3 linked regions of the Roseateles amylovorans genome follow. The main gene of each other region encodes a partner of the protein of the gene in region 2 in a complex. Links are inferred from orthologs where the notes say so. Each region holds a gene or a part of one and is shown on either strand. Other genes may lie near its edges.

Region 1 (10,071 bases), 4.1 Mb from region 2 along the record:
GCACCGCCCTGGCCAGTATGCCGCTGATCTTCGTCAGTGGACACTGCGACGTGTCAACGACCGTCAAGGCCATGAAAGCAGGCGCTTGGGACTTCCTCGAGAAGCCCCTGCGCACCCAGGAGATGATCGACTCGGTGGTCGGTGCGCTTGAGCATGACGAACGGCGGAGAAACACTGAGCGTTCTCGTGAAGTCGTGGTCGCGCGCTGGTACTCGCTCACCCGCAGGGAGAAGGAAGTGCTGGCCGCGGTGGCCAAAGGCCGCCTGAGCAAACAGATCGCGGCCGACCTCGGGATTGCCGAGATCACGGCGAAGATTCATCGCAGCAATGGCATGCGCAAGATGGCCTGCCGAACGGTGGCGGAGCTGATGACTCAGCTCTACGCCTTTGATCTGCTTCAGGCGGAGGCACCTGTCAGCGATCGCCGGTCCTTCTCACTCACGTCTTGAGGTCGTCCAGTGGTCTGACAGGGTCGATTGCGAGCAGCACCGCCTCCGCTGCCGCCTGCATGGCGTTGACATCCCATAGCCCGCCAGCTTCGCATGCCGCTTGATACTGTTCGGGTGGCAGGGCTGTTAATGCGGTCTGGATGGAATCGGCTCGAAGGTTCGCTTCCACGGCGGGACGCTGAATGCCTGCGGCAGCATAAATGCGGTCGCCGTATGCGGTGAGGCTCGCTGCCAGCGCATGGTTATTGGTCAGGCATGCCAGCTGCGCGAGCACATCTGTCCAGGCATAGAGCAGTTCGTTGCCCACGTCCACCTCGAGGCGCTCCTTGGCCATGTGGGCGGCCATGAGCGGCTCGCCGATGCTGAGATAGGCGGCCGCGAGACTGATCGGCAGCCAGTGCAGGGCCTGACGGTACTGGCCGTTCTTGTGTTCGTCGAACAGCGGTTGCCCCAGCGCGATAGCTTGTGCGGCGCGGCCGCTCGAAATCTGAATGCTCATCAGGCGGGTGACCAGGCCCATTCGTCCATGAGCGTCCCCGTCAGGAACCACGGCCGCCCAACGCTCAGCGGTCTGGACCTCCTGGGTCCGTCCCAGGCGGTGGGCCGCCATGACCAGCCCAGAGGCGCAGAAGGTGAGCAGTCGGTCGGGCAAGCCGGATTTGTCCATGGCGGCAATCTCGTCCAGCACGGCGGCCAGGGCGTCGTCGTTGTTGCGGGCCAGGTCGAGGCAATTGGCCTTCAGGACGAGAAGGTCGATGAGCGCGACGCTGTTGGCCGCGGCCCTGTAGGCGGGGTCGGCCAGGCCAAGCCAATGCACGGCCTTGGCGCGATTGCCGTAGGTCCAGTGGATGATGGCCTCGCGGACCCAGCCGCAGGAGATTGCATGGTCAACGTGTTCAGTCGCGAAGCACTCCGTTTTCGCGAGGTATTGTCCGGATTCCCAGATGCCGCCCGACCTTCGCAACACGAACGCGAGGCTGGAGGCCAGGCCGAGGGCCAGCAGGCCGTCATGGTCCATCGCCCATTGCAGGGCGGGACGGGCATTGTGCAGCTCGGCCTGAAGCTCGCGGACGCCGTCGTCCAGCCGCATGGTTCCGTCCAGGGCAGCTTTGCGAACGCGGGAGAAGAACGCTTCCATCACCTGAGCGTGACGCTGTCGCATCGGCGAAAGCTCACGGGTTGAACCCAGCACTTCCAGCGCAAACGCGCGTGTGCTTTCCAGCAATCTGTAGCGCGTGACGATGCCGTCGTCCTCGGGAACCACCAAGGAACGATCAATGAGCTCGGAGAGCGCCTCCATGACACGCCAAGGATCTTCGCCTTCAATATTCACGACCGGCTCGAGCAGCTGCATCGAGGTGCTGCCAAGGAAGACGCCCATGCGCCGAACAACGGACTGCTCGTACGGCCCCAGCAAAGACACGCTCCAGGACAGTGCGGCGCGCAACGTGCGCTGGCGATCAGGGGCGTCTCGCCGGCCGGCGCTCATCGCCAGTCGGCGTGCATCAAGCGCGTCCGCCACGCCCTTGAGCCCCAGCAGCGGCACGGCCGCGGCGGCGTATTCAATGGCCAGTGGTACGCCGTCGACCCGCAGGCAGATGTCGGAGACAAGGTCCAGGTTCTGCTGGGTGATGGGCAGCGGGCGGCCGAACTGTCTGCAGTGCCGCAGAAACAGAGCCTGTGCGGGCCATTGCTGCGCCTGACCATGATCCATGCCCGTCTGCGCCACCTCCAAAGGAGGCACGAGAACCACCAGCTCGCCGGCAATCTTGAGGCGAACCTGGCTCGTGACCAACAAGTGAACCTGGGGACACCCTTCCAGAAGTTGGTGGGCCATGGACGCCACGGCGTCGACCATGTGCTCCGCATTGTCGAGAATGAGCAGCGCCTGCGAGCTGCGCAGCGCCGCCACCAAGGCTTTGGCGCTCGCGTGGTCCGTGACCGCCACATCAGAAGCCTGGGCGATGGCGGCAACCAGATGCTGGTCGCTGCTGAGCGCTGCGAGATCGATCCAGTACACCGGCGCGGCTTCCTGAGCGCCCATGCCATGCGCGTGGCCAGAGCGGAGCGCCCGAGCGAGGGCGGTCTTGCCGGTGCCGGGATGGCCCGTCAACGTCACGAGTCGGCCAAGACCAAATGCTTCACGGATCTGTTCGAGCAAGGCATCCCGGCCCAGCAGTCTGCGGGTTTCATCGGTAGCCGCGCGCTGGCCGGCGGGCCCGGTGACGCTGATCTGGCCACAGCTTGCCGACGATTCATCCGCCTGCAATTGGGCGGTGAACTGGTAGCCCCGCCCGGGGACAGTCGCAATGAGCTCCGGCCCCAGTTCCTTTCGCAGGGCGCTCATGGCAACCCGCACGCTGCCCTCGTCAACGACCGTGGTCGGCCAGACGATCGTCATCAGCTCGTGTTTGGACACGACGCGCCCGTGCCGCTCCACAAGCGCCACAAGGATATCGAATGCGCGCGCGCCCAGCGAGACGGCTTGTCCGTCCCTGGACAACAGCCGCAGAGCGGGGGACAGCTCATAGGCGCCGAACCTGACGCTGCGCACCGCGGGGGCTCCTATGGAGTCATGCTCAGACAAGAAACTACCTTTTACTGGCGCAGTAAAGAGGGCAACGAGACAGCCGCCGTTCTTCAGGACCATTCCCTCCGGCCCTTGTCCGCGCAAGCGGCGCTGCCTCATGAATACAGAAGAGCGCAATTCTACGGGGCAGAACCGCAGCGGCAGCGTGTACGCGGCTTTGGACATGCTGGCATACCAGCACTCACACGGAGATAGCCGATGCAAGTTGAATGGGTGACGGCCACGGACGAGATCAAATCCGACCTGGCGGGCGTGCTGTTGCGGGCTATGCGGCAGAGCCTGGAGGACAGCGCCCTCGATCCTCTTCGGACGCGTGACCATTTTCTTCAGACGCTGCGCCCGCATGACGCAACGGTCATGCAGCTGAGCGGGAGGATCGCTGGGTTCTACGTCCTGCGGCGTCGGGATACCGACCTCTATCTGGACCACCTGTACGTGGATCCGGATCTTCAGAGGCAAGGGCTTGGCGCTTGCGCACTGGCGCGGGTGCTGGCGCTCTCGGATGCACATCAGCTCGACGTGCGGCTTCGGGCGCTTCGGCTCAGCGACGCCACTCGGTTCTACGAGCGGCATGGCTTCACGCGGGAATATGAAGGCGAGACGGACATTCAGTACGTCCGCCGATGTAGTTTGGCCGCACCGGGGGGCTTAAAGGGATCAGCAGCGTGCTGTCCAGCCCGCAGTGAGGGAGCCGAACCGTGGTGGGGTCGTATCGTGCGCACCTAACGGTGGTCGCTGGCCCGGCCGGTGCCTTGGATATTCGACAGTCGGCGACGACCACACAGTGAAATGACCGAATCTTGCCCATGGACGCCGTGAAGACAAAAAAACCTGACGCCGTCCGCGAAGCGGCAGGTGATCGAGGTCTTGGTGACCGAGCACAGCCTGTCGATCTTACGAGCCTGCAGGGCCGCAGGCTTGTTGCGGGCGGCGTATTACAAAGTGCCGCTGCAGCCGATGGAAAGGGACGCCGAGGTCACTGATGCGCTTAACGGCGTCGTTGAGCGCAATGGCCGTTGGGGCTTCTGGAAGTGCTTTGACCGGCTACGCCTGGACGGCCGGCCATGGAACCACAAGCGGGTTTGGCGGGTGTACTGCGAGCTGGGGCTGAACATCCGCCGCCGAATGAACCGCCGCATTCCCAATCGAGAACCCGTGCCGCTGGCTGCGGGTTCGTACGTCAATCAGGGGTGGGCCTTGGACTTCATGAATGACGTGCTTTACGACGGTCGCCGGTTCCGAACGTTCAACGTGATCGACGAGGCCGACCGCGAGGCGCTTACCATCCAGGTGGGCCAATCGCTGCCGGCCTCGATGCTGATTCGCACTATGGACCGGCTGGTGGACTGGTACGGCCCGCCGCTGTCGATTCGCATGGACAACAGAGACCGAACAGTATGTGGACTACGTCTTCTTTGCTGACGTCAGAGCGAAGGACCCCAGGTTCAGCAATCGATGGATTGCTCATTGGAGAGCACAGAGGCTTGTTCCGCGTTGACAAGGAATCGATGGCCGTGTCCTTGCTGCGAGCTATGAACGGCGATAACGAAGACGCCAGGTTTAAGAAGGCTGCAGGCAAAGTGCTCAGTGAGTGGCGGCGTCTCGGTACACCTCCAAAGGCTACGCAGTTCGCAAGCGGCTAAGGTCCGCTGGCAGCCTGAAGCGCCCACCCGCGGGCGCCAGCTCACCCAGCGCGAGTGGAGTCAAGCACATGGACATCCCCTCCGCCATCATCAAAGAAAAAAGCCCCTGACTCTTTACGAATCAGAGGCTTGTGCGCGTCATCAGACGGAAAGTCCGGCGCTATCCAGCATCTCCGTCCAGCGAATTCAAGACCTGTCCGGCTAAAACCGTCATCTAACAAACCGGCAGATCAAACGTCAATATTCGCCGCCCTCAGCGCATTCTGCTCAATGAACTCACGCCGCGGCTCGACCTCATCACCCATCAGCATCGTGAACACGCGATCGGCCTCGATCGCATCCTCGATCTGCACGCGCAACAGGCGACGAACCGTCGGATCCATCGTCGTCTCCCACAGCTGTTCCGGGTTCATCTCACCCAGGCCCTTGTAGCGCTGGCGGCCGACGCTGGATTCCGCCTGCGTCATCAGCCAAGCCATCGCGGCGCGGAAGTCGCCGACCTTGGATTCCTTGGCCTTCTCGCCCTCGCCCTTGCGGATCACAGCCTCTTCGGTGACCAGACCCTTGAAGGTCTTGCCCGCCGTGGCCAGCACCTCGTAGTCCGCGCCGTGCACGAAGTCCGCGGTGATGATGCTCGATCGCACATTGCCGTGATGGCGGCGCGAGATGCGCAGCAGCAGCTTGTCGGTGCGAGGATCGGTCTCTGCCGTCACGGTGGCGTCGTGCAGTTGGGACTGCAGCGCGGTGGCGGCGATGTCGGCTGCATCCTTGGTGTCGAGGTTGATCGCCAGGCCGGAGGCCAGCAGGTGCAGCGCTTCGCCGTCCATCCAGGCGGAAAGGCGCTGGATCACGTTCTGCGCGGCGACGTACTGGCGCGCCTTGCCTTCCAGGTCTTCACCCTTGAGCACTGGCCCATTGCCCACGCCCGCGGTGTGCAGCTCGGCATCGTTGAGCGCGACCTTCAACAGGAAGCCATCGAGCTCATGGCCGTCCTTCAGGTACTGCTCCTGCTTGCCGACCTTCACCTTGTAGAGCGGCGGCTGCGCAATGTAGATGTGGCCGCGCTCGACCAGCTCCGGCATCTGCCGGTAGAAGAAGGTCAGCAGCAGCGTGCGGATGTGGGCACCGTCCACGTCCGCGTCGGTCATGATGATGATGCGGTGGTAGCGAAGCTTGTCCGGATTGAAGTCGTCGCTGCCGGCGCCGCGGCCGATGCCGGTGCCCAGCGCCGTGATCAGCGTGATGATTTCGTTGCTGGTCAGCAGCTTCTCGTAGCGCGCTTTCTCGACGTTCAGGATCTTGCCGCGCAGCGGCAGGATCGCCTGGAACTTGCGGTCGCGGCCCTGCTTGGCGGATCCGCCGGCGGAGTCACCCTCCACGATGTAGATCTCGCACAGGGCGGGATCCTTCTCCTGGCAGTCGGCGAGCTTGCCGGGCAGGCCCAGGCCGTCCAGCACGCCCTTGCGACGCGTCATTTCGCGGGCCTTGCGGGCCGCCTCGCGGGCGCGGGCGGCGTCCAGGATCTTGCCGCAGATGGTCTTGGCATCCAGCGGGTTCTCGAGCAGGTAGTCGGTCAGCAGGCGCGAGACGATGTCTTCCACCGGCGCGCGCACTTCGCTCGACACCAGCTTGTCCTTGGTCTGCGAGCTGAACTTCGGCTCCGGCACCTTGACGCTGACCACGCAGGCCAGGCCTTCGCGCATGTCGTCGCCGGCGACCTCGACCTTGGCCTTCTTGGCCAGCTCGTTGTCTTCGATGTACTTGTTGATCACCCGTGTCATCGCCGCGCGCAGGCCGGTCAGATGGGTGCCGCCGTCACGCTGCGGAATGTTGTTGGTGAAGCACAGGACGTTTTCATTGAACCCGTCGTTCCACTGCATCGAGACCTCCACACCAATGTTGGTGCCCTGGTCCGAGAGCTTGTCGCCCTGCGCATGGAAGATGTTGGGATGCAGCGTCGTCTTGCCCTTGTTGATGAACTCGACGAAGCCCTTCACGCCGCCCGCGTAGGCGAAGTTGTCTTCCTTGTTGTTGCGCTCGTCGACCAGGCGGATCTTCACGCCGTTGTTCAGGAACGAGAGCTCACGCAGGCGCTTGGCCAGGATGTCGTAGTGGAACTCGCTGTTCTGGGTGAAGATCTCGGTGTCGGGCAGGAAGTGGACTTCCGTGCCGCGCTTGTCGGTCTCGCCGACCACGCGCATCGGGCTGGTCTCGAAGCCGTCGCGGACTTCGATCAGGCGATCCTGCGGGATGCCCTTCTTGAATTCGATCTGATGGACCTTGCCCTCGCGGCGCACCGTCAGGCGCAGCGTCTTGGACAGCGCATTCACGCAGGACACGCCCACGCCGTGCAGACCGCCCGAGACCTTGTAGCTGTTCTGGTTGAACTTGCCGCCGGCATGCAGCTCGGTCAGCGCGATCTCGGCGGCCGAGCGCTTGGGCTCGTGCTTGTCGTCCATCTTCACGCCGGTCGGGATGCCGCGGCCGTTGTCGATGACGGAGATCGAATTGTCGGTGTGGATCGTGACGACGATGTCGTCGCAGTAGCCCGCGAGCGCCTCGTCGATGGAGTTGTCGACGACCTCGAAGACCAGGTGATGCAGGCCTGTGCCGTCGGACGTGTCGCCGATGTACATGCCGGGGCGCTTGCGGACCGCCTCCAGGCCTTCCAGGATCTGGATGCTGGACTCGCCGTAACCCGTGCCGTCGCCTTGCGGTGCGGGCACGGGGGTGTTCTCGGTATTCGGAGTGTCGCTCATCAGGGGGTACTCGAGGCCGCCACGCGGCCGTTTGTCAATCTGGCTAGAACCCCCGCCTGGCGGGGGCAGGGGATGCGCGACCCACCGCTCCCGACGAGGAGCGACCGGTGCGCAACGACCTTAAATCCTCATCGGCATGACCACGTACTTGAAGCCGGCGTGATCCGGGATGCTCAGCAGCGCGCTGGACGAACTGTCGTTCAGATCGATGCGCACCATGTCCTGGCTCATGTTGGCCAGCACGTCCATCAGGTAGGTCACATTGAAACCGGTTTCGATCTGGTCGCCGCCGTAGTCAATCTCGATCTCTTCCTTGGCCTCTTCCTGCTCGGCATTGCTGGAGGCAATCGACAGCAGACCCGGATCGAAGGCTAGGCGCACCGCCTTGAACTTCTCGCTGGTCAGGATGGCGGCGCGTTGCAACGCGGCCAGCAGTTGCTGACGGCCCAGGATGACGTGGAACTTGTGGTTCTTCGGGATGACACGGTTGTAGTCGGGGAACTTGCCCTCGACCAGCTTGGTCACGAATTCCATGCCGCTGAAGCTGAACTTGGCCTGATTGCCGGCAAAGCGCATCTCGATGGGCGCGTTTTCTTCCTCGCCCTTGCCGCCGTCCTTCAGCAGGCGCATCAGCTCCAGCACCGTCTTGCGGGGCAGGATCACTTCCTGCTTGGGCATTTCGGTGTCGGTTTCGGCCTGGGCCAGGCCCAGGCGGTGGCCGTCGGTGGCGACCAGCGTCAGCGTCTTGCCTTCGGCGACGAACAGGATGCCGTTCAGGTAGTAGCGGATGTCATGCACCGCCATCGCGAAGTGGACCTGGTTGATCAGTCCCTTGAGCGTCTTCTGCGGCACGCTGAACGCCGGGCCGAAGTCGGCGGCTTCCTGCACCAGCGGGAAGTCGTCGGCCGGCAGCGTCTGCAGCGTGAAGCGGCTCTTGCCGCCCTGCAGGGTCATCTTGCTCTGGTTGGAGGTCAGGCTGACGGTCTGGTCCGAGGGCATCGAACGCAGGATGTCGATCAGCTTGCGTGCGCCCACTGTGGTCGAGAAGTCGCCCGCGTCGCCATCGAACTCGACGGTCGTGCGGACCTGGATCTCCAGATCGCTGGTGGTCAGCTCCACCTGCGGGCCTTGCTTGCGGATCAGCACATTGGCCAGGATAGGCAGGGTGTGGCGCCTCTCCACAATGCCGGACACGGCCTGCAGTGCGGCAAGCACTTTGTCCTGGCTGGCTTTCAACACGATCATGTCAACCTCTCTCCACTGTTGGCTGTTCGGGCGAACGCGGCATTTTCGCTGATGGCCGAGTGATTTTTCGTCATCCCTTCAGCGTCTGCTCCAGCACGTGCAACTGCTGGTTCAGTTCGGTGTTCTTCTGGCGCTCACCGCCGATCTTGCGAACCGCATGCAACACCGTGGTGTGGTCGCGGCCGCCAAACAGCTCGCCGATCTCCGGCAGGCTCTTCTGGGTCAGTTCCTTGGCCAGGTACATCGCGATCTGGCGCGGGCGGGCAATGCTGGCCGGGCGCTTCTTCGAATACATGTCCGCGACCTTGATCTTGTAGAAATCGGCCACGGTCTTCTGGATGTTCTCCACCGAGATCTGCCGGTTCTGGATCGACAGCAGGTCCTTCAGCGCCTCGCGGGCCAGCTGAATGTTGATTTCCTTGTGCGAGAAGCGGCTGTAGGCCAGCACCTTTCGCAGGGCACCTTCCAGTTCCCGGACGTTGGCGCGCACATTCTTGGCGATGAAGAACGCCACATCCTCAGGCATCGGCGCGCCCTCGGCGTCAGCCTTCTTGATCAGGATGGCGACCCGCATTTCCAACTCGGGCGGCTCGATGGCCACCGTCAGACCGGCGTCGAAGCGGCTGGTCAGGCGCTCGTCGATGTCGACCAGCCCCTTGGGGTAGGTGTCGCTGGTCATGATGATGTGGGCCCGCTTGGCCAGCAGCGCCTCAAAGGCGTTGAAGAATTCTTCCTGCGTGCGGTCCTTGCCGGCGAAGAACTGCACATCATCGATCAGCAGCAGGTCCAGCGAGTGGTACTTGGCCTTGAGCTCGTCGAAGGTCTTGCGCTGGTAGTTCTTGACGACGTCCGAGATGAACTGCTCCGCATGCAGATACAGCACGCGCGCATCCGGGCGATCCTTCAGCAGCGCATTGCCGACCGCATGGATCAGGTGGGTCTTGCCCAGGCCGACGCCGCCATAGATGAACAGCGGGTTGTACATCTGGCCGGGCGCGCCGGCCACGTGCAGGGCCGCCGTGCGGGCCATCTGGTTGGCGCGGCCAGGCACCAGCGTGTCGAAGGTCAGGCTGGAGTTGATGCGGTGACGGGTGGCGCTGGGCGGCAGATTCTGCGGCGCCATCGGCGCCATGTTGCTGATCAGGCCGGCCGCAGTGGGCGGATTCATGGGCGCGGCCGCTGGCGTGGGACGTGCGCGGGCGGCGGATGAGGCCGTCTCGGCGCCGGGGGCCGCGTTCGGGCCGCTGCGCAGGCCGTGCTGCTGCAGCACCTGGCCCATGCCCAGGGCTGGCGCGCTGTTGCGCGGCAGCGGGACGATCGGTTCGCGCGGGGCGAGCGCCAGTTCCAGCCGGGCGGGCTTGCCGGCGAGTTCGCTCAGGATGGTT
Region 2 (10,056 bases):
CATCACCATGCCGGCGAAGAATGCGCCCAGCGCAAACGAGACATGGAACAGCTCCGACGCGCCGAAGGCAATGCCGATCGCCACGGCCACCACCGACAGCGTGAACAGCTCCCGCGACCCGGTGCGCGCCACCTGCCACAGCAGCCAGGGCAGGAGGCGCCGTCCCACCACCAGCATCAGAATCACGAAGGCCGCCATCTGCGCCAGCGTCTGGGCAATCGCCTGCCACAGCGGGGCGTCCGAGGCCGGGCCCACGCTGGCACCGCCCAGCACCGGGGCCAGCGGTGGCAGCAGCACCAGGATCAGCACCGTGGCCAGATCCTCCACCACCAACCAGCCGATGGCGATCCGGCCGTTGACCGATTCAATCGCGCCGCGCGCCTCCAGTGCCTTCAGCAGCACCACCGTGCTCGCGCACGACAGCGACAGGCCGAAGATCAACGCCGCCCCGGTGCTCCAGCCCCACCACATCGCCAGGCCCATGCCCAGCAGCGTGGCCACCGACATCTGCACCAACGCACCCGGCAGCGCAATGCGCTTGACCGCCATCAGGTCCTTGAACGAGAAATGCAGGCCCACTCCGAACATCAGCAGCATCACGCCGATTTCCGACAGCTGCGAGGCGATGTTCATGTCCGCCACAAAGCCCGGCGTGGCCGGTCCGATGGCGATACCGGCCAGCAAATAGCCGACCAGCGCGGGCAGTTTCAACCGTTCGGCGACAAAGCCGAGGATGAGCGCCAGGCCGAAGCCGACGGCAAGGGTGCTGATGAGCGAGACGTTGTGTTCCATCAGGGGCCTTTCCCCGGTCCTGCGACGGCGACAAAGGCCTCGCGGTGGCGGGGACCCTGGGCAAACGGACCCAAGGTGGCAGCAATGCGGCGTTCCGTCCCGACCGGATCGGTCAAGGCGGTGTCATAGATTTCCATCCAGGTCTGGAAGACCGGGTCGTGGTCGCGTCGCTGCAGCAGCCGCACCGGCTCGCCGGCGCGCGTCTGCTCGAACACGGCCAGCGCTTCGGGCACCTGGTCGGCATGGACGCGGTAGTAGACGTACAGCTCGATCGGTTCCTGTGACGTCATTGCGGCTCTCCGATCGTGTAGGGCAGCGCGCGCGGCGTCAGCACCGGGCCGGCGGCGCTGCCCAGATGCAGGCTGCCCGCCTCCAGTGCGGCCAGTTTGACCTCCGCCAGCACCAGCGGATGCCCGGCTTGCTCACCCAAGGCGGCCACCATGCCGGCCGGTTGTTCCGGGTCCTCGCTGTGAAAGATCTCCTGGCCGAGCTGCGCGACGGTGCCGTCCGCCAGCGCAAAGGCCTGGGTGCGGCGCTTGATCGTGCCTCGGTACTGGCTGCGGGCGACGATCTCCTGGCCCGGATAGCATCCTTTCTGGAAATTCACGCCGCCGATCAATTCCAGGTTCAGCATCTGGGGCACGAACTGTTCCACCGTCGCCTGCCGCACCCAGGCCAGGCCGGCGCGGACATCCAGACCCTGCCATTCGGCCTCGGCCAACGCGGGCAGCGTCGGTGCCGGGGCGACGGCGGGCTGCAGCATCAGGAAGCGCGGGCCGGTGCCGTCGTCGGGCAGGCGGGTGACCAGCACCTGGGCGCCGTCGACCTCTGCGCGTCCGACGGTCCACACCGCGGCGGGCGGCGCTTCGCCCAGACGGGCTTGCAGCCATTGCGCGGCCGGCTCACCGGCCAGGCCCCAGACCGCCCAGTCGGCGCTGGCATCGGTCAGCTTGCACTTGGCGCGCATCACGAACATCGACAGGCGCTTCAGCGTGGCGGGCAGCACATCGGCGGGCAGGGCCATCAGCACGGTCTGGTCGTCCGGCTTGACGGCCACCATCGTGGCCAGCAGCCGGCCCTTGGGCGAGCAATAGCCGGCCAGCCGGGCTTGGCTGGTGGTCTGCAGCGCCAGGTCCTGGGTGAGCTGGCTGTGCAGGAACTTCGCGGCCTCTTCGCCCTGGGCGCGCATCACGCCCCAGTCGGACAGCCGCACCGCGCCCACCGACGGGGCAGCAGACGGATGAGAGGACGGTTGGGAATCTTGGCGGGAGATCTCGGTCATGGGGCCGATTATCATCACCCCGCATTTCATTGAGGGCGTCAGGTCTTGGCTCGGGTTAAAAACAGATCGAAGAAGCGCACCGCCGTGCGCAGCGGTGGCGGTTGGGGTCGGTGGCTGATGCGGCTGTGCCTGGCCGTGTTGCTGCTGGTCGGCGGCGCCGTCGGCGCCGGCTGGTGGTGGCTGCAGCAGCCGCTGATGCTGGACAAGGACAGTCTCGAGCTGTCGATCGAGCCGGGCACGCCGCCGCTGCAGGTCGCCCAGGCCTGGGTCAGCGCCGGGGTGCAGACCGATCCGCGCTGGCTATACGAATGGTTCCGCTGGTCGGGCCAGGCCAAGAAGATCCGCGCCGGCAGCTATGAGGTGCATACCGGCATCACGCCGCGTGAGCTGCTCGACAAGATGGTCCGCGGCGACCAGACGCTGGAGCAGTTGCGCCTGATCGAGGGCTGGAACTTCCGCCAACTGCGCGCCGCCATCGCCGCCGCCCCCGCGCTGAAGCAGACCACCGCCACCATGACCGAGGCCGAGATCATGGCCGCCCTGGGCGAGCCCGGCGTGGCCGCGGAAGGCCGCTTCTTCCCGGACACCTATGCCTACAGCCGCGGCGTCAGCGATCTGACGGTGCTCAAGCGTGCCCATGCCCTGATGCGCAAGCGGCTGGAAAGCGCCTGGTCCGGTCGCGGCGACGGCCTGCCGCTGCGCACGCCGGAAGAGGCGCTGATCCTGGCTTCCATCGTCGAGAAGGAAACCGGCGCGCCGGCCGATCGGGGGCTGGTGGCGGCGGTCTTCATCAACCGGCTCAAGGCCGGCATGCCGCTGCAGACCGATCCGACGGTGATCTACGGCCTGGGCGAGAGCTTCGACGGCAACCTGCGCAAGATCCATCTGCAGACCGATACCGCCTTCAACACCTACACCCGCGGCGGCCTGCCGCCCACGCCGATCGCCATGCCGGGCCTGGCCTCGCTGCAGGCGGCCTTGCATCCGACACCGTCCAAGGCCTTGTATTTCGTTGCACGCGGTGACGGAACCAGCCAGTTCAGTGACGACCTCGCCGCGCATAATCGCGCGGTCAACAAATACCAGCGTGGGCACTGATCCGTCAGTGCGAACCAGAGAGCAGGCCGTGAGCGGCAGATTCATCACTTTCGAGGGCATCGACGGGGCTGGCAAGTCCACCCACATCGACAGCGTGGCCCGTCATCTGCGAGACCGCGGCGCGGACCTGGTGCAGACCCGCGAGCCCGGCGGCACGCCGCTGGCCGAGTCCCTGCGCGAGCTGTTCCTGCACCGCAACATGGACGGCCTGACCGAGGCGCTGCTCGTCTTCGCCGCCCGGCGCGACCATGTGCGGGCGGTCATTGCCCCCGCCCTGGCCCAGGGCCGCACCGTGCTGTGCGACCGCTTCACCGATGCCAGCTTCGCCTACCAGGGCGGCGGCCGCGGCATGGACGAGGCGGTGCTCACCACCCTGGAAGGCTGGGTGCAGGAGGGGCGTGAGCCGGACCTGACCTTCTGGTTCGATGTCGATCCCGCCATCGCCGCCGCCCGCCGGGCGCAGGCCCGCGAGGCCGACCGGCTTGAACAACTGGACCTGGATTTCTTTGCCCGGGTGCGCGGCGCCTATGCCCGGCGCGCGGCGCAGGCGCCGCAGCGCATCGTGCGCATCGATGCGGCCCGGACGATCGACGGCGTGGCCGATCAGATCCGCGCCGAACTGGAGCGCCGAGGATGGTGACCGCCGCCCAGGTTCATGCGTCGGCCCACACCGACGAGGCCACCGCCCTGGCGCAAGACGGCACCTTGCCCTTGCCCTGGCTGCGCGATCCGCTGCAGCAGGCGCTGACGCAAGGCCGCAGCCATGCGCTGCTGCTGCAGGGCCCGGCGGGCGTCGGGCAGTTCGACCTGGCGATCCTGCTGGCCCAGGCCTGGCTTTGCGAGGCGCGCACCGGCACCGATCAACCCGGTTGCGGCCATTGCCCGAGCTGCCACTTGCTGCGCTCGCGCTCCCATCCTGACTTCCAGATCCTGCTGCCCGATGCGCTCAAGGAGTCGCTTGGCTATGGCGCGGCCGACAGCGAGGGCGGCGAGGGCACGACCAAGGCCAGCAAGACCAAGCCCAGTCGCGAGATCAAGATCGAAGCGGTGCGGCAGATGCTGTCCTTCGCTCAGATCAGCGCGGCCCGCGGCAAGGCCAAGGTGGTGGTGGTCTACCCGGCCGAGGCCTTGAACACCGTCGCCGCCAATGCCTTGCTCAAGACGTTGGAGGAGCCCGCCGAGCTGCTGCGCTTCGTCCTGGCCAGTGCGGCACCGCAGCAACTGCTGCCGACCATTCGCAGCCGTTGCCAGCCGCTGCAGATGGCGCTGCCGGCGCGCGACGCCGCGCTGCAATGGCTGCAGGGGCAGGGCGTGGCCTCACCGGAGGTGCTGCTCGATGCCACCGGGGGGCGGCCGCAAGAGGCGCTGCTCTGGAGCGAGGAGGGCATTGCCGCCAAGACCTGGCTGGAACTGCCGCGCCGCATTGCCCGGGGCGAGGCCCAGGCGTTGACCGACTGGCCGGTGCCTCGGGCGATTGCCGCGATGCAGCGGCTGGTCCATGACCTGATGCGCATCGCCCATGGCGCCCCGCCCAGCTTCTTCCCCCGTGATGCATTGCCGAAACTGCCCGCGGTCCGTGCGACGCTGGACCAATGGGCGCGTACGCTTGCGCAAGCGGCGCGTCATGCCGAACATCCGTTGAACGCCGGCTTGCTGATGGAATCCCTGGTTGCGCAGGGACAGCAAGCCATGCGGCCCGCCCGCTGACCCCGCCGACCGCACGCTGCCGGCGGCCCGCTAGACTCGTCACCCATGAGCGAACTCACCCTCAAGCCGATGAACCCGACCTCGCCAACCGGCGCCGCGCCTGCCGCTCCTGCGGCCGCTGGCGGCACGCGCCCCAGCGTGATCCAGCTGGTGTTCAAGGAAAAGGGCGCGCTCTACGCGGCCTACATCCCGATCTTCTCGGAAGGCGGCATCTTTGTGCCGACCACCCGCGACTACAAGCTGGGCGAAGACATCTACCTGCTGATGAGCTTGCCCGAGGATCCGCAGCGCTACCCGGTGGCCGGCAAGGTGGCTTGGCTGACGCCGCCCAATGCCTCGGGTGGCCGCACCCAGGGCGTGGGTGTGCGCTTCCCCGGCGACGAGAAAACCCGGGTCATCAAGCTCAAGATCGAAGAACTGCTGGGCACGGCGATCTCCTCGGCCAAGCCGACTCAGACCATCTGACGCCGGCCGCCGGGTCGGCCTCGCCGATTCAGGTGGGCGCGCTGGCTGGCTGTCTTGCAGACAGGCTGGCTGGCCAGTTGGCCCTTGGGTCTTTTCGTCGTTTGACCGTTTGCCGTTTGCCCTTTTGGCCGTTCGGCGGTTCGCCCGGCTGACGCGCCCCGTCCCGCGACCTTGGCGCTTCCGATGTCCAGGCGAGTTGCCCTGCCGATGAGCGGGCGCTCTGTCGTCCGTTCGCTCCAACATACCGACCCGCCTCCCGGGCGCATGATCGCCAGTGCGCAAGGCACTGCCTTTGCCGGCCTGCGACACTAGGGGCCGTTGCCCGGGGCGCTCAGATCGCCTCGGGCCTGCCCTCTGACTTTCCATTTCCTCTCGGTGCGCGACCTCGCCGCGCGCATGGGCTTGCAGATGTACATCGATTCCCACTGCCACCTCAGTTTCCCCGAGCTCAAGGCTCAGTTGCCCGACCTGCTGGCCGCCATGGCCGCCGCGCAGGTCACCGAGGCGATCTGCATCAGCACCACGATGGAGGAGTTCCCCGAGGTGCGGGCGCTGGCGGACGACCATGCCCAGCTGTGGGCGACGGTGGGCGTGCATCCCGACAACGAGGACGTGCATGAGCCGACGCTGGAGGAACTGGTGGCCGGCGCGGCCCATCCCAAGGTGGTGGCCATCGGCGAGACGGGTCTGGACTACTACCGGCTCAATGGCCGCAGCGTGGCCGACATGGAATGGCAACGCGAGCGCTTCCGCACCCATATCCGGGCCGCCCGCCAGACGGCCAAACCGCTGGTGATCCACACCCGCTCCAGTGCCGAGGACACGCTGCGCCTGATGCGCGAAGAGGGCGCCGACCAGCCCGGCGGCGTGCTGCACTGCTTCACCGAGACGATGGACGTGGCCCGCGCGGCGCTGGACCTGGGCTTCTACATCTCGTTCTCCGGCATCGTGACCTTCAAGAATGCGGCCGACCTGCGCGAGGTCGCCAAGATGGTGCCCGCCGACCGCATGCTGATCGAGACCGACAGCCCCTACCTGGCGCCGGTGCCCTACCGCGGCAAGCTCAACCAGCCGGCCTATGTGCCGCATGTGGCGGCGTTGATCGCCGATGTGCGCGGTGACTCCGTGGCGCGGGTGGCTGAGCAATGCACCGCCAACACCCGTCGACTCTTCAAGCTGCCGGCCGCCTGAGCCGGTGAGGACCTGTCCATGCGCCTGCCTGATCGGATCTTGCTGATGGGAATGTCTGGATGGTCCGGAGCGTCCGTGAGGTCCGGAACCTCCGGAACCTCCGGAAAGCCTGGAATTGTCGGAATGCCTGGACTGAGGACTGGACGCGCGGCGTCGACCGCCGCGCCCGCGACATCTCTGGCATCCATGGCGTCAAGCTTGGGAATGACCGCCGTCCTGGCCGCTGTCCTGGCCGCTGCGGGCTGGCCGGTCGACGTGCGGGCCCAATCTTCGGGCGCTGAGACGCCCTCTGCGGCAGGGCCGGCCGGTCCGGCGGGTGCCGGGAATCCGTCAGCGGCGACGCGCCCGCCCCAAACGGGGCCGCTGCCCGAGCTCCTGGTGGCGGCGCGCAACGACTACGGCGGCAAGGTGATGAGCCTGCTGCTGGCGGGCGCGGACCCCAATGCCTCGGATGGGCAGCGCAACACCGCGCTGCATGTGGCGGTCCGTGAGGAATCGCCCAGCGCGCTGGCGGCGCTGCTGAAAAGCCCGGCGGTGGACGTCAATGCCATCAACCAAGCCGGCGAAACGCCGCTGATGCTGGCGGCCCTCAAGGGGCAACTGGACTGGTGCCAGGCACTGGTGGCCCGCGGCGCGCTGGTCAACGATGCCGGCTGGTCAGCGCTGCACTATGCCGCTGCCGGCCCCAACGAGGCGGTGGTGCGCTGGCTGATCGGGCAGGGCGCCGCCCTGGATGCCCGCTCGCCCAACGGCACCACGGCGCTGATGATGGCCGCTGGCTACGGCGGCCTGACCAGCGCCGAGATCCTGATGGCAGCCGGCGCGGATGCCGCCCTGCGCAACGACCAGCAGATGACCGCGGCCGATTTCGCCCGTCGCGCCGGTCAGGACGAGCTGGCCGCCCAGTTGGACCAGCACGCCAAGGCTCCCCGGCCGTCGGCATCCACGCCCAAGACCCAGAAGTCACCCTGATCCTGCACGGCGCCCGGATCGGCACCAGCGCCGGGCGAGGCCGCAACGCGGCCGCAGTCGACTCGATCGGCAAGGAGGTGGGGTAGGGGATGTACGGCATGGGATGCCGTTCCCAATCCTGCTGGCGATCCGGATGGCGAGTCAAATGGCGGTTCCAATGGCGATCGCTCAGGCGATTGCTCTGGCGATTTCGCTGGCGCGCGATGCCAACTCCTGCCGGTTCTCCCCCCCCGCGCATCGCCCGCCCTGGGCCTTCCTGCCTGGCCTGCCGCATCCGGCGCCCTGACGCCGTTTTCCACCTGCTCCCGACGTCGCGCTCCTGGCGTAGACCGCAGCCAGCCCGTCGGCGCGGGCTCTGCGTCCGTACGCCGTGATGGGGCAATCGCCTTCAAGAACCTAGGAGTTCGTCTGACAAGGCGTTTGGCTCCCGACCCACTGTTGCGCCCCAGGTGCCAAACCTACAGTTCCCTCCACGCTGACCCTGCTGTCCGAGGTTCAGCGACCTGGAACCTCTCTGGCCCCCTCTTCTGGAGCGCAACATGCAGACCGAAGCCCAAGTTTTCGCCGCCAACCCGTTCGCGATGCTGCTGGACCCTGCACGGGTCGTGCAGGAAATGGGCGCCTCCGAACGTCTGCAGCGCCTGCGCAGCCGCATCTACCGCCCGCTGGACAAGCCGCTGATCGCGCATGTCGACGGTGACGACCAAGCCAGCTTCGATGAAGAAATCGATGCGATCGAGCTGACCGATGCCGAGCTGGCGCCGCTGGACCTGGACGCCGCCGGCTCCGACGCTGCGCTGTCCGTCTGACGCATCGGGGAGGAGATCCGGCGGGTTTTGTCGGCGCTGTCTGACTCACGCTTCCGACAGCCGACTACACCCGCCGACCTCGACACTCCCTAGCATGGAACTAACGAAGCCCTTCATGCCAATGCCGCGAAAAACGCCGCACGCATGCAACGACTCGGGAGACCTCCATGCCACATGCCCCCGCCACCAGCCAGACGCCGCTGACCTTGCGGCACCCAGGATCGACGCGTCGAGCGACGTTCTGCCCTGAGACCCATCGCCCCCTGCATACCGGCTTCGCTCCGCGCGCCGGTTGGGTATTGACGCCGCTGCTGGCATTGGCGCTGGTCGCCACCGGATGCTCCTCGATGAGCGAACGTGAGCGCGGCACCGCCCAGGGCGCGGCGGTAGGCGCGGCTGCGGGCGCCGTCATCGGCGGCGTGACGGGCGGCAAGGTGGGGACGGGCGCCGCTGTCGGTGGCGCGATCGGCGCGATCGCCGGCAACCTCTGGTCCAAGCGCATGGAAGACAAGCGCGCGGCGCTGGCGCAGGCCAGCCAAGGCACCGGCATCGAGGTGGCGCGCACCCAGGACAACCAGATCAAGATGAATGTGCCGGCGGACTTCTCGTTTGATGTCGGCCGCGCCGACATCAAGCCCTCCATGCGTCCGGTGCTCGATGAAGTCAGCCGCAACCTCGATCCCGAAGTGCGAGTGACCATCGTGGGCCATACCGACGGCACCGGCCCGGCAACGATCAACGATCCACTGTCCCTGGACCGCGCCGAGTCGGTCCGGGAATACCTGGTGAACCACGGCGTGCAGCGCGGTCGACTGGTCGTCGAAGGCCGAGGCGCCAGGGAACCCCTTGCCAGCAATGCCACCGAAACCGGCCGAGCGGCGAATCGTCGGGTGGAAATCTACTTGTCTCAACCGGCCACTTGAGCCACCATCGATCTGGGAGTGAGTCATGTCTACTTTCTTCCTTTCCCTGTCGTCGGTCGGATCCCGGTCCGGCCGTCATGGCGCCTGCACCCTGTCAGGCGCTGTATTGGCGGCGATGCTGTTGCCCGCCGGGTTGGCCTGTGCGCAGGCCACCTCGTCGTCCGAGACCAGCTCGCTGGATGACCATGTGGCGCTCAATGGCCACAGCCTGAACGAGCGCGTTCAGGTGCGGCCGTCGGCCCGCCTCTCGGTCACCCAAAGCGCGGCCCAACCGCTGGCCACGGCCGGACAGTCCGGTGCCGTCGGCAACTGGTACGGTCGCGACGCCCTTGCCCGGCAGACGATGGTGTGGGGCCAGCCCTTCGCAGCGCGTGGTTTGCGGGTCGGGCTCGGCGTCGAGCAGCGCGGTGCAGCGATCGGCGGCGGTCTGTATCAGACGCCCTACCAGGGCTGGCGCGCGGGCGCGTCAGGTGACACCGGTCTGCTGGTCGGGCTGGCCATGCCGACCGGGCCGCGGTCGCACGTCTTCCTGCAGACGCCGCTGGTGGAGGGGCAGCCCACCGGCTATGACGACTTCAACCTCTCCGGACGCGATCCCGCGGCCTCCGCCCGCCAGGTGCGGGTGGGCATGGTGTTCAACTCCAAGAAGGCCTATGCGGACATCCGCAAAGGGCTGCGGATGGAGCTGAGCGGCCAGTCGTCGCTGACGTTCCGGCCACGCGGCGGTGGACGGGTGGGGGTGACTTTTCAGAAGATCTGGTGAAACGACAGGCCGGGCACGGGCCCGCGTCGGCACCGTGGACACGCAAATGCCGCT
Region 3 (9,974 bases), 1.9 Mb from region 2 along the record:
AAATGGGTGGGCGCCTGCGAAGCCGAGCTGGAAGGCTTCGCCCACGACCTGCGCGAACTGCTCGTCACCCCATGAGCTTCGGCCGGCTCGAGCGCCGCGACACGCCCAAGCCGATGGGCGACATCAACATGACGCCGCTGATCGACGTCATGCTGGTGCTGCTGGTGATCTTCATCATCGCCGCCCCCCTGATGGGCAGCGCGCTCAAACTGGAACTCCCCAAGAGCGACGCCGCAGCCCCCGGGCCCGCCGCGCGCTTCGTGGCCATCGCCATCACGCCGGACGGCCGCTATTTTCTGGGCGAGGACGTGCTGGAGGCGGCCGCGCTACGCGCTCGCCTGGTGGCATTGGCCGTGCGTCAGCCCGACACCGAACTGCGCATGACGGCCGACCGCAACGTGCCGTACGGACAGGTGGCGCAATTGATCGGATGGGCCCAGGCGGCGGGGCTGAATCGCATCGCCTTTGTCGCTGAAAACGGCGAGGGCGGCGAAGGCGGCAAGGGCGACGACGCCCGTGGCGGGGACGCCGGCGGCAACCGCCGCGCAGGCCCGCCGACGCCCCCCGGCGCTGCCGCCGCACCACCCCGTCCCCAGACGGCGCCGCGCACAGGCGCGACGCCGGACCCCGCGCCTCGCTGAGCAGCGGCCTGCCCGCGCGCTGGCCTGCGGCAGGTCTCCTTCAGTTGCACGACGGCCGCATCCATCGCCGCATCGATCGCTGCATCCATGGCCCCACCATCGCCATACGACCGCCGCCTTCCAGCGGCACAGCATCCGCATGCCATCGGCATTCGGGCCGCGTTTCGACCTTCGCCAGACGCGCACGGCGGCACCGGGGCCAAACCGCGCCCAGCCGCACGCGCTGGGCTCCTACAATCGCCCGATCCGTCCCCCGAGCCAACATGAACGAGAAATACGCCCCCTCCGAGGTCGAACAGGCCGCCCGCGACCATTGGAACGCCCGCGACGCCTATCGCGTCGTCGAGGACGCCAGCAAGCCCAAGTTCTATGCGTGCTCCATGCTGCCCTACCCCAGCGGCAAGCTGCACATGGGCCATGTCCGCAACTACACGATCAACGACATGTTGACCCGGCAGCTGCGCATGAAGGGCTACAACGTGCTGATGCCGATGGGCTGGGACGCCTTCGGCCTGCCCGCGGAAAACGCGGCGATGAAGAACAAGGTGCCGCCCGCCGCGTGGACCTACGACAACATCGCCTACATGAAAAGCCAGATGCAGGCGATGGGCCTGGCGATCGACTGGTCGCGCGAGATCGCCACCTGCAAGCCGGACTACTACCGCTGGAACCAGTGGCTGTTCCTGAAGATGCTGGAGGCCGGCATCGCCGAGCGCCGCACCCAGGTGGTGAACTGGGACCCGATCGACCAGACCGTGCTGGCCAATGAGCAGGTGATCGACGGCAAGGGCTGGCGTTCCGGCGCGGTGGTCGAGAAGCGCGAGATCCCCGGCTACTACCTGAAGATCACCGACTACGCCGAAGAGCTGCTGGCGGCCGTCGCCGATCCCTCGGACAAGAACTTCCTCGCCGGCTGGCCCGAGCGGGTGCGCCTGATGCAGGAGAACTGGATCGGCAAGAGCGAAGGCGTGCGCTTCGCCTTCCCGCACCAGATCCAGGATGCCGGGGGGCAACTGATCCAGGGCGGACGTCTGTACGTCTTCACCACCCGGTCCGACACCATCATGGGCGTGACCTTCTGCGCCGTGGCGCCGGAGCATCCGCTGGCCGCGCATGCGGCGGCGTCCAATCCCGCTCTCCACGCCTTCATCGAGGAATGCAAGCAGGGCGGCACCACCGAGGCCGAGCTCGCGACGCAGGACAAGAAGGGCATGCCCACCGGGCTGTTCGTCACCCACCCGCTGACCGACGCGCAGGTCGAGGTCTGGGTCGGCAACTATGTGCTGATGAGCTATGGCGACGGCGCCGTGATGGGCGTTCCCGCTCATGACGAGCGCGACTTCGCCTTCGCGAAGAAGTACGGCCTGCCGATCAAGCAGGTGGTGGCGGTCGAGGGCGAGACCTTCTCGCTGGACGGCTGGGCCGAGTGGTACGGCGACAAGCACAAGGGCGTGTGCACGGCCTCCGGCGTGCTGGACGGGCTGACCCACAAGCAGGCGGTCGACAAGGTCGCCGAGCTGCTCGGCGCGCAGGGCCTGGGCGAGAAGAAAACCACCTGGCGCCTGCGCGACTGGGGCGTCAGCCGCCAGCGCTACTGGGGCACGCCGATCCCGATCATCCATTGCGAGACCTGCGGCGCCGTGCCGGTGCCGGAGAAGGATCTGCCGGTGGTCCTGCCGGAAGACTGCATTCCCGACGGCAGCGGCAACCCGCTGAACAAGCGCGCCGACTTCCTGAACTGCAGCTGCCCCAAGTGCGGCGCCGCCGCCAAGCGCGAGACCGACACGATGGACACCTTCGTGGACAGCTCGTGGTATTTCATGCGCTATTGCGACGCGTCCAACCAGGGCGCGATGGTCGGCGCCGGCAGCGACTACTGGATGCCGATGGACCAGTACATCGGCGGCATCGAGCATGCCATCCTGCACCTGCTGTATGCGCGCTTCTGGACCAAGGTGATGCGCGACCTCAAGCTCATCAAGTTCGACGAGCCGTTCAAGAACCTGCTCACCCAGGGCATGGTGCTCAAGGGCGCCTTCTTCCGCAAGCCGGAAGACGCCGGCAAGAACTATTACTGGGAGCATGAGGTCGACGTGGTCCGCAACGAGCACGGCCAGCCGCTGGGCGGCACGCTCAAGGCCGACGGCCTGCCGCTCGAGTACGAGATGACGACGATGTCGAAGTCGAAGAACAACGGCGTCGACCCCCAGGCCCTGATCGACGAGTACGGCGCCGACACCGCGCGCCTGTTCGTGATGTTCGCCTCCCCGCCGGAACAGACGCTGGAATGGAACGACGCCGGCGTCGAGGGCGCGCACCGCTTCCTCAAGCGTGTCTGGGGCTTCGGCACCCGGCATGCCGACGCGATCAAGGCCGCGGGCGCGGACTTCGCCGCGCTGAGCGATGACGGCAAGGCGCTGCGTCGCGAAGTGCACCTGGTGCTCAAGCAGGTCAGCTACGACTACGAGCGCATGCAGTACAACACCGTCGTCTCCGGCGCGATGAAGCTGCTGAATGCGCTGGAGGGCTTCAAGGCCGCCGAAGCGGGTCAGGACGCGGCCGCCCTGCGCGAAGGCTTCTCGGTGCTGCTGCGGGTGATCTACCCCGCCTGCCCGCACATCGCGCATGCGCTGTGGACCGAGCTCGGCTTCGCCGCCGAACTGGGCGAGCTGCTGGATGCGGCCTGGCCCACGGTCGACGACGCCGCCCTGGTGCAAGACCAGATCGAACTGATGCTGCAGGTCAACGGCAAGCTGCGCGGCTCGATCAAGGTGGCCGCCTCGGCGGACAAGGCCGCGATCGAGGCCATCGCCCTGGCCAGCCCCGACTTCGAGAAGTTTGCCGAAGGCAAAACCCCGAAGAAGGTGGTGATCGTGCCGGGCCGTCTCGTCAACCTGGTGGTCTGACGCCATGCAACGCCGTGATCTGCTGTCGCTGGGTGCCGTGGCCCTGTTGTCGGGCTGTGGTTTCGAACTCCGGCGCGAGCCGGACTACCACTTCAAGACCCTGGCCCTGACCGGCTTCGTCCCGCACTCGCCGCTGGCGCAGGAACTGCGCCGGCAGGTGCTGCGCAGCCCGCTCAAGCTGGTGGAGGACCCCAACCGTGCCGACGTCATCATCGACGTCGAGCGCGAGATCCGCGACAAGACCTCGGTGGCCACCACCACCGCCGGGCAGATCACCGAATGGCAACTGCGGCTGCAACTGGACTATTCGCTGCGATCGGCCGGCGGCGACATCCTGCTGCCCCGCACCGAACTGCGGCTGACCCGGGACATGAACTACAGCGAAAGCGCGGCCCTGGCCAAGGAGCAGGAAGAGGCGTCGCTGCAGAAGGCCATGCAGGTCGAGGCGGTGGGCCTGCTGCTGCGCCGGCTCGCGGCCGTGCGGCTGTCCGCCTGATCCGCCCGGCACCCGGTCATGCAGATCAAGGGCGACGCGCTGGCGGGCCACCTGTCCAAGGGGCTCAAGCCGGTCTACACGGTTCACGGCGATGAGCCGCTGCTGGCGCAGGAAGCCGCCGACCTGCTGCGCGCCGAAGCGCGCCGGCAGGGCTTCGGCGAGCGGCAGGTGTTCACCGTCTCGGGGGCCTACTTCGACTGGGCGCCGGTGCTGGCCGCTGCGCAGGCGATGAGCCTGTTCGCCGACCGCCAACTGATCGAAATCCGCATTCCCAGCGGCAAGCCCGGCAAAGACGGCTCGGACGCGCTGCAGCGCTATTGCGAGGGGGTGCAGTCTGATGTGCTGACCATCGTCACCCTGCCGCGGCTGGACAAGACCCAGCTCTCCAGCGCCTGGTTCACCGCGCTGGACAGCGTGGGCGTGACGGTGAAGGTCGACCCGGTTGAACGGCGCGAGCTGCCGGCCTGGATCGCCCGCCGGCTGCAACAGCAGGGGCAGCAGGTGGCCGCCGGACCGGAAGGCCAGCAAGCGCTGGAATTCTTCGCTGACCGGGTCGAGGGCAACCTGCTCGCGGCCCATCAGGAGCTTCAGAAACTGGCGCTGCTGCATCCGCCGGGGGAACTGGGCCTGCAGCAGATCGAAGCTGCGGTGCTGGACGTCGCCCGCTTCGATGTGTTCAAGCTCAGCGAAGCCCTGCTCAGCGGCCGGGTGGCCCGGGTGCTGCGGATGCTCGAGGGCCTGAAGGCCGAAGGCGAAGCCGCCGTGCTGGTGCACTGGACCATGGCCGAGGACATCCGCGCCCTCAAGCGGGTGCATGACGCGGTCGCAGCGGGCAAGCCGTTGCCGATGGCGCTGCGCGAGGCGCGCGTCTGGGGCCCGAAGGAGCGTCTGTTCGAACGCATCGTGCCTCAACTGGGCGGCGCCGCGCTGTCCCGGCTGCTGGTCGCGGCCCAGGTTTGCGACGGTATCGTCAAGGGCCTGCGGCATCCGGAATGGCCGGCCGATCCGTGGGAGGCACTGGCCCGTCTGGCGCTCATGCTGGAGCAAGCCCTGCGTCCGCCGACACCCAAAACCCGCTATGGTTGATGTCTGGTCATTCACCTGACATCCGCCATGCCCCCCCGCCCGACCTCTGCGCCCTTCACCGTGCGCCTGCCGTCCCTGATGGCTCTGATGGCCCTGACGCCCCTGACGGCCCTCTTGTCGGGGCTGGCGGGAGCCGCCCTGGTCACTCCTGCGCAGGCGGCGCCCTGGACCCTGCAGGTCCGCGACGGCAGCGGCCAGCCACTGCCTGACACCGTGGTGGCGGTCGAGGTCAAGGGCCAGCCCAGCCGCGCGGCGGCCGGCACGGCCGCTCAGATGTCCCAGCGCGACCGGCAGTTCCAACCCCAGTTGCTGGTGGTCCAGACCGGGACGGCGGTGAGCTTTCCCAATTTCGACACGGTCCGCCACCATGTGTATTCGTTCTCGCCAATCAAGCGCTTCGAACTGAAGCTCTATGCCGGCACGCCGGCAGAGCCGGTAGTGTTCGACCAACCCGGCGTGGCACAACTGGGCTGCAACATCCATGACCGGATGACTGCCCGGATCATCGTGGTCGACACCCCGCTGTTCGCGACCACCGATGCGCAAGGCCAGGTGAAGCTGGATCTGCCCGCCGGTGAACACCGGGTGCGGCTGTGGCGTGCCGCGATGGGCAATGCGGCGCCGGTGGCGCAGCCGCTGCAGATTGGCGCCGGGGCCTCCGGCAACTTGAAACTGGAATTACGCGACTGATGCGCTGGCCCGACTTCCTCAACCTGCGACGCCTGGAAGGGCGCATCGTGGCGTTGTTCCTGGCGCTGCTGCTGGTGGTGCAGCTGATGAGCCTGGCCTTGCTGAACCAGGGCATCGTCCGCAATGCCCGCGGCTCGGTGGACGAGGAACTGGAAGCGGGCGAACGCATCTTCACCCAGTTGCTCTCGCAGGATGCGGAACAGCGCGGCCTGGTGGCGGACCTGCTGCAGTCCGACTACGGTCTGCGCCAGTTGGTGGCCGCCGGCATCCAGGGCGATGAGCTGCGCACGATGATGGAGGATGTCTTCACCAACCTCAGCGAGCGGGGAGACGCCAGCTTCATCGGTTACGCCAACGACGGCTTCCAGCTCATGGCAGCCACCAACCCGTTGGCCACCCAGGTCGCTCCGCTGCTGCGCGGCGTCACTCGCCAGCAGCAGAGCCGGACGCAAAGCCAACTGGTGCTGGTCGGGGGCAAGGCCTATCAGGTGGTGGTGGCCAAGATGCGAGCGGCCGGACTGGGCGGCTGGGTCTTCATGGGCTTCGAGCTGCGGCAAGAACAGCTCACCGAGCTGAACCGCATCGTCCACATCGAGGGCGTGCTGCTGAGCCGGCCGCCGCAATCGGGATGGCAGGTGCTGTCGAGCGTGCTGGACGAAAAGGCCAACGCCGAACTGCTGGCCAGCATGCCGGACGTCGTTCGGCCCTTGCCCACCGAGCCCTTGTCCTTCGCCATGACCTTGAACGGCGAGCAGTTCCAGGCGCGCCTGCAGCCGCTGGCCCACGGCGGCGGCGACGGCGACCATGCGATGGCGGTGCTGCTGCTTCGTTCGGTCGATGAGGCCCTCGCGCCCTACCGGCAACTGCAGTACACGCTGCTGGCGCTGAGCCTGGGCGGCGTGGCGGTGTTTGCGCTCGGTGCGGTGGTGACGGCGCGCCGCATCACCGAACCGGTGAAGGCGCTGGCCGGCGTGGCCCGGCGTCTGGGCGGGGGCGACTATGCCAGCCCGGTGCCCCGCACCTCGCGCGACGAGGTCGGTGATCTGGCCGAAGCCTTCGAGGCCATGCGCCAGAGCATTCGGCAGCGCGAGGAGCTGGTGAACCGGCTGGCGTTCTGGGATCCGTTGACCGACCTGCCCAACCGCGAGCAGTTCAGCCAGACGGTCACCCGCCGCATCGCCGACAGCTCGGTGCGGTTCGCCGTGCTGATGCTCAACCTGGACCGCTTCAAGCATGTCAACGATGTGCTGGGCCGACCGTTCGGCGACCGCCTGCTGCGCACCGTGGCCGACCGCCTGCAGCAGCTGTTGAAGGATGACGTCCGCCTGATCGCCCGGCTGAGCGGGGACGAATTCGTGATGCTGGTCGAGGGTGCGGGGGCGACCCGTGCCGAGGCGGTGTGCCAACGCATCCAGCGCAACTTCGAACGCGCACTGACCATCGACGACCAGACGGTGGATCTCTCCGCTGGCATGGGCATTGCGCTGTATCCGCATCACGGACGGGATGTGACCATCCTGCTGGGCCGCGCTGAACTGGCCATGCATGCCGCCAAGCGCAGCCAGACCGGTTGCCAGGTCTATGCCCCGAGCATGGACGCCGCCAGCCAGGAATCACTGTCGCTGCTGAGCGAACTGCGCCAGGCCATCGATGCGGGCGAGCTGAGGCTGTACCTGCAGCCCAAGGTGGATCTGCACAGCCAGCGGATTGCCGGCGCCGAAGCGCTGGTGCGCTGGCAGCATCCGCAGCGCGGGCTGGTCCCGCCGATGGAATTCATCCCCTTCGCCGAGCAGACCGGCTTCATCCGCCAGTTGACGGCATGGATGCTGCACGCGGCGGCGCAGACCTGGATCGATCTCAAGCGGCAGGGACTGGCCTTGCCAATCAGCGTGAACCTGTCGACCCGGGACCTGATGGATCAGGACCTGCCGATCAAGATCGCCGATCTGGCCGCCGGCGTGCCGCCCCAGGCCCTGTGCCTGGAGATCACCGAAAGCGCCATCATGGACGATCCCCAACGGGCGCTGCTGACGCTGGAGCAGTTGCATGCGCTGGGATTCAAGCTGTCCATCGACGACTTCGGGACGGGGTATTCGTCCCTGGCCTATCTGAAGCAGCTGTCGGTGGATGAGCTCAAGATCGACCGCAGCTTCGTGATGGGCATGGAGCGCGATCTGGACGATGCCAAGATCGTGCGCTCGACCATCGAGCTGGCGCACAACCTGGGCCTGAGCGTCGTGGCCGAAGGGCTGGAAACGCCCAAGGCCTGGACGCTGCTGCAGACCCTGGGCTGCGACCAGGGCCAGGGCTATCTGCTGGCCCGGCCGATGCCCGGCGAACAGTTCGCCGACTGGCTTCGCAGTTGGCAGCCGCCGGACCTCGGCGACGCGCGCGCCAACACGGTCTTGGCGGGGTTGTAGGGTCCCCCCCCTACCGGCTGACGCCGGCCCCCCCAGGGGGGCGAGCGGGAGCCAGGCAAAGCCCGATCTCCACGCTCCGCTTGATTTTTCGGTCGCCCTGCGGGGACCTCACGGAGGCTCGCGGCACGACCGTCCTTCTGGCCGGCGGCGGTCTGGCGGAGCCCGATCTCCACGCTCCGCTTGATTTCTCGGTCGCCCTGCGGGGACCTCAATTTGACTTGCCGCGCGACTGTCCTACTGGTCAGCGGCGGTCTGGCAAAGCCCGATCTCCACGCTCCGCTTGATCTTTCGGTCGCCCTGCGGGGACCTCACGGAGGCTCGCGGCGGCGCACGAGGGCGGCTTTGCGTTCGCGGTTGCGCTCACGTCAACGCCATCAACACCTCGCGCAGCCGCTGGGCGTCGATGGGCTTGGTCAGAAACTCATTCATGCCCGCAGCCAGTGCCTCGTCACGCTCCTGGACCAGGGCCGCCGCCGTGAGCGCAATGATCGGAAGCTGTTGGGCGTCGTAACGCCGACGCAGTTCGCGGGTCGCCTCGTGGCCGCTCATGATCGGCATCTGGACATCCATGAGCACCGCATCGAAGGCCTTGCCCATGCTCGCCGCCGCATGCACCGCTTCGACCGCCTGGCGACCGTCGCTGGCCTGGGACACCTCTGCACCCCACTGCTCCAGCATCGCCACCGCAATCATCATGTTGACCGGGTTGTCCTCCACCATGAGGATGCGCCGCCCCTGCAGTTCCTGCGCCACCGCCGCCGCGCTGTCCGCCATGCGTCGCTGCGGACTCGCCGGCGCCGACGCCGCCGGCAACGGCAGCTCCGCCCAGAAGGTGGCCCCCTCGCCCGGTTGGCTCTCCACGCCCACGTCGCCCCCCATCAAGGTGGCCAACTCCCGGCAGATCGACAAGCCCAGCCCCGTACCACCGTACCGACGCGTGGTCGATTCATCCGCCTGGGTGAACGGCTGGAACAGCCGCTCCTGCATCGCCCGCTCAATGCCCGGCCCGGTGTCGCTGACCTCGATGCGGATGCGTCGATCGTCCAGGCTGCGCACCCGCACGCTGACCGCGCCCCGCTCGGTGAACTTCAAGGCATTGTTCAGATAGTTGCTGAGGATCTGGCGCGTGCGCACCGGGTCGCCCACCACCCACGCCGGCACCGCATCATCCACCGCAATGCCGAAGGACAGGCCGCGCGCCTGCGCCAGGGTGAGGTAGCCCATGCGCATGGTGGCCAGCATGTCCCGCAGCGCAAAGGTCGCCGTGTCCAGCGTGAGCCGACCGGCTTCGATCTTGGACAGGTCCAGGATGTCCGACATCAACCCCGACAGGCTTTCGGCACTGTCCAGCATCTGGTCCAGGTAATGGCTGCGCGTGTCCGACGCCAGGTCCGATTGCTGCAGCAGCCGCGCCAGACCCACCAGACCATTGAGCGGGGTGCGGATCTCATGGCTGATGTTGGCCAGGAACGCACTCTTGGCACGGCTGGCCGCCTGGGCCTCGTCCTTGGCCTGCGCCAGCGCCGCCTCCACCCGCCGACGCTCGGTGACATCTTCCAGGATCCAGATGGTGCCGCCGCGGCTCGGATGGGTCGGATCCACGGCTCGCGCCAGGATCCGGCACAGGAAGCGGCTGCCGTCGCGTCGACGCATCCGCCGCTCCACCTCCACCTGCTCACCCGCCGCCAGACGCGGCCCCAGCTCCAGGCCGATCGCCTCGTAATCCTGCGGCGTC

Evidence for each region.
Region 1: the proteins of holB (region 2) and dnaN are in contact, whole or in part, in a cryo-EM structure (PDB 8GIZ), measured with the Escherichia coli proteins. The link is inferred for Roseateles amylovorans from one-to-one orthologs.
Region 3: the proteins of holB (region 2) and holA are in contact, whole or in part, in a cryo-EM structure (PDB 8GIZ), measured with the Escherichia coli proteins. The link is inferred for Roseateles amylovorans from one-to-one orthologs.

The regions. Positions count from the first base shown.
Region 1 is NZ_CP104562.2:456-10,526, reverse strand. What follows is about bases 6,625-9,566. They hold dnaN (DNA polymerase III subunit beta), read right to left. Parts: upstream 8,687-9,566; coding sequence 7,562-8,686; downstream 6,625-7,561. Other genes in these bases: dnaA (chromosomal replication initiator protein DnaA), read right to left, coding at 8,757-9,566; gyrB (DNA topoisomerase (ATP-hydrolyzing) subunit B), read right to left, coding at 6,625-7,441. Outside these bases: N4261_RS00035 (response regulator transcription factor), read left to right, coding at 1-449; N4261_RS00030 (ATP-binding protein), read right to left, coding at 439-3,204; N4261_RS00025 (GNAT family N-acetyltransferase), read left to right, coding at 3,238-3,765; N4261_RS00020 (IS3 family transposase), read left to right, coding at 3,910-4,461; more of gyrB, read right to left, coding at 4,913-6,624; more of dnaA, read right to left, coding at 9,567-10,071. UniProt on the Escherichia coli protein: Confers DNA tethering and processivity to DNA polymerases and other proteins. Acts as a clamp, forming a ring around DNA (a reaction catalyzed by the clamp-loading complex) which diffuses in an ATP-independent manner freely and bidirectionally along dsDNA.
Region 2 is NZ_CP104562.2:4,104,135-4,114,190, reverse strand. Bases 2,916-5,842 are described here. They hold holB (DNA polymerase III subunit delta'), read left to right. Parts: upstream 2,916-3,805; coding sequence 3,806-4,879; downstream 4,880-5,842. Other genes in these bases: N4261_RS16995 (TatD family hydrolase), read left to right, coding at 5,753-5,842; N4261_RS17000 (PilZ domain-containing protein), read left to right, coding at 4,949-5,344; tmk (dTMP kinase), read left to right, coding at 3,201-3,812; mltG (endolytic transglycosylase MltG), read left to right, coding at 2,916-3,172. Outside these bases: N4261_RS17030 (cation:proton antiporter domain-containing protein), read right to left, coding at 1-792; N4261_RS17025 (DUF4936 family protein), read right to left, coding at 792-1,082; CAF17-like 4Fe-4S cluster assembly/insertion protein YgfZ, read right to left, coding at 1,079-2,074; more of mltG, read left to right, coding at 2,192-2,915; more of N4261_RS16995, read left to right, coding at 5,843-6,535; N4261_RS16990 (ankyrin repeat domain-containing protein), read left to right, coding at 6,740-7,507; N4261_RS16985 (hypothetical protein), read left to right, coding at 8,047-8,316; N4261_RS16980 (YiaD family glycine zipper/OmpA-like lipoprotein), read left to right, coding at 8,484-9,239; N4261_RS16975 (hypothetical protein), read left to right, coding at 9,265-10,002. UniProt on the Escherichia coli protein: Part of the beta sliding clamp loading complex, which hydrolyzes ATP to load the beta clamp onto primed DNA to form the DNA replication pre-initiation complex.
Region 3 is NZ_CP104562.2:5,974,524-5,984,497, forward strand. Bases 3,251-6,095 are described here. They hold holA (DNA polymerase III subunit delta), read left to right. Parts: upstream 3,251-4,061; coding sequence 4,062-5,129; downstream 5,130-6,095. Other genes in these bases: leuS (leucine--tRNA ligase), read left to right, coding at 3,251-3,547; N4261_RS24735 (LPS-assembly lipoprotein LptE), read left to right, coding at 3,552-4,043; N4261_RS24745 (methylamine utilization protein), read left to right, coding at 5,157-5,819; N4261_RS24750 (putative bifunctional diguanylate cyclase/phosphodiesterase), read left to right, coding at 5,819-6,095. In the rest of the region: N4261_RS24720 (MotA/TolQ/ExbB proton channel family protein), read left to right, coding at 1-75; N4261_RS24725 (ExbD/TolR family protein), read left to right, coding at 72-641; more of leuS, read left to right, coding at 905-3,250; more of N4261_RS24750, read left to right, coding at 6,096-8,239; N4261_RS24755 (PAS domain-containing hybrid sensor histidine kinase/response regulator), read right to left, coding at 8,600-9,974. UniProt on the Escherichia coli protein: Part of the beta sliding clamp loading complex, which hydrolyzes ATP to load the beta clamp onto primed DNA to form the DNA replication pre-initiation complex.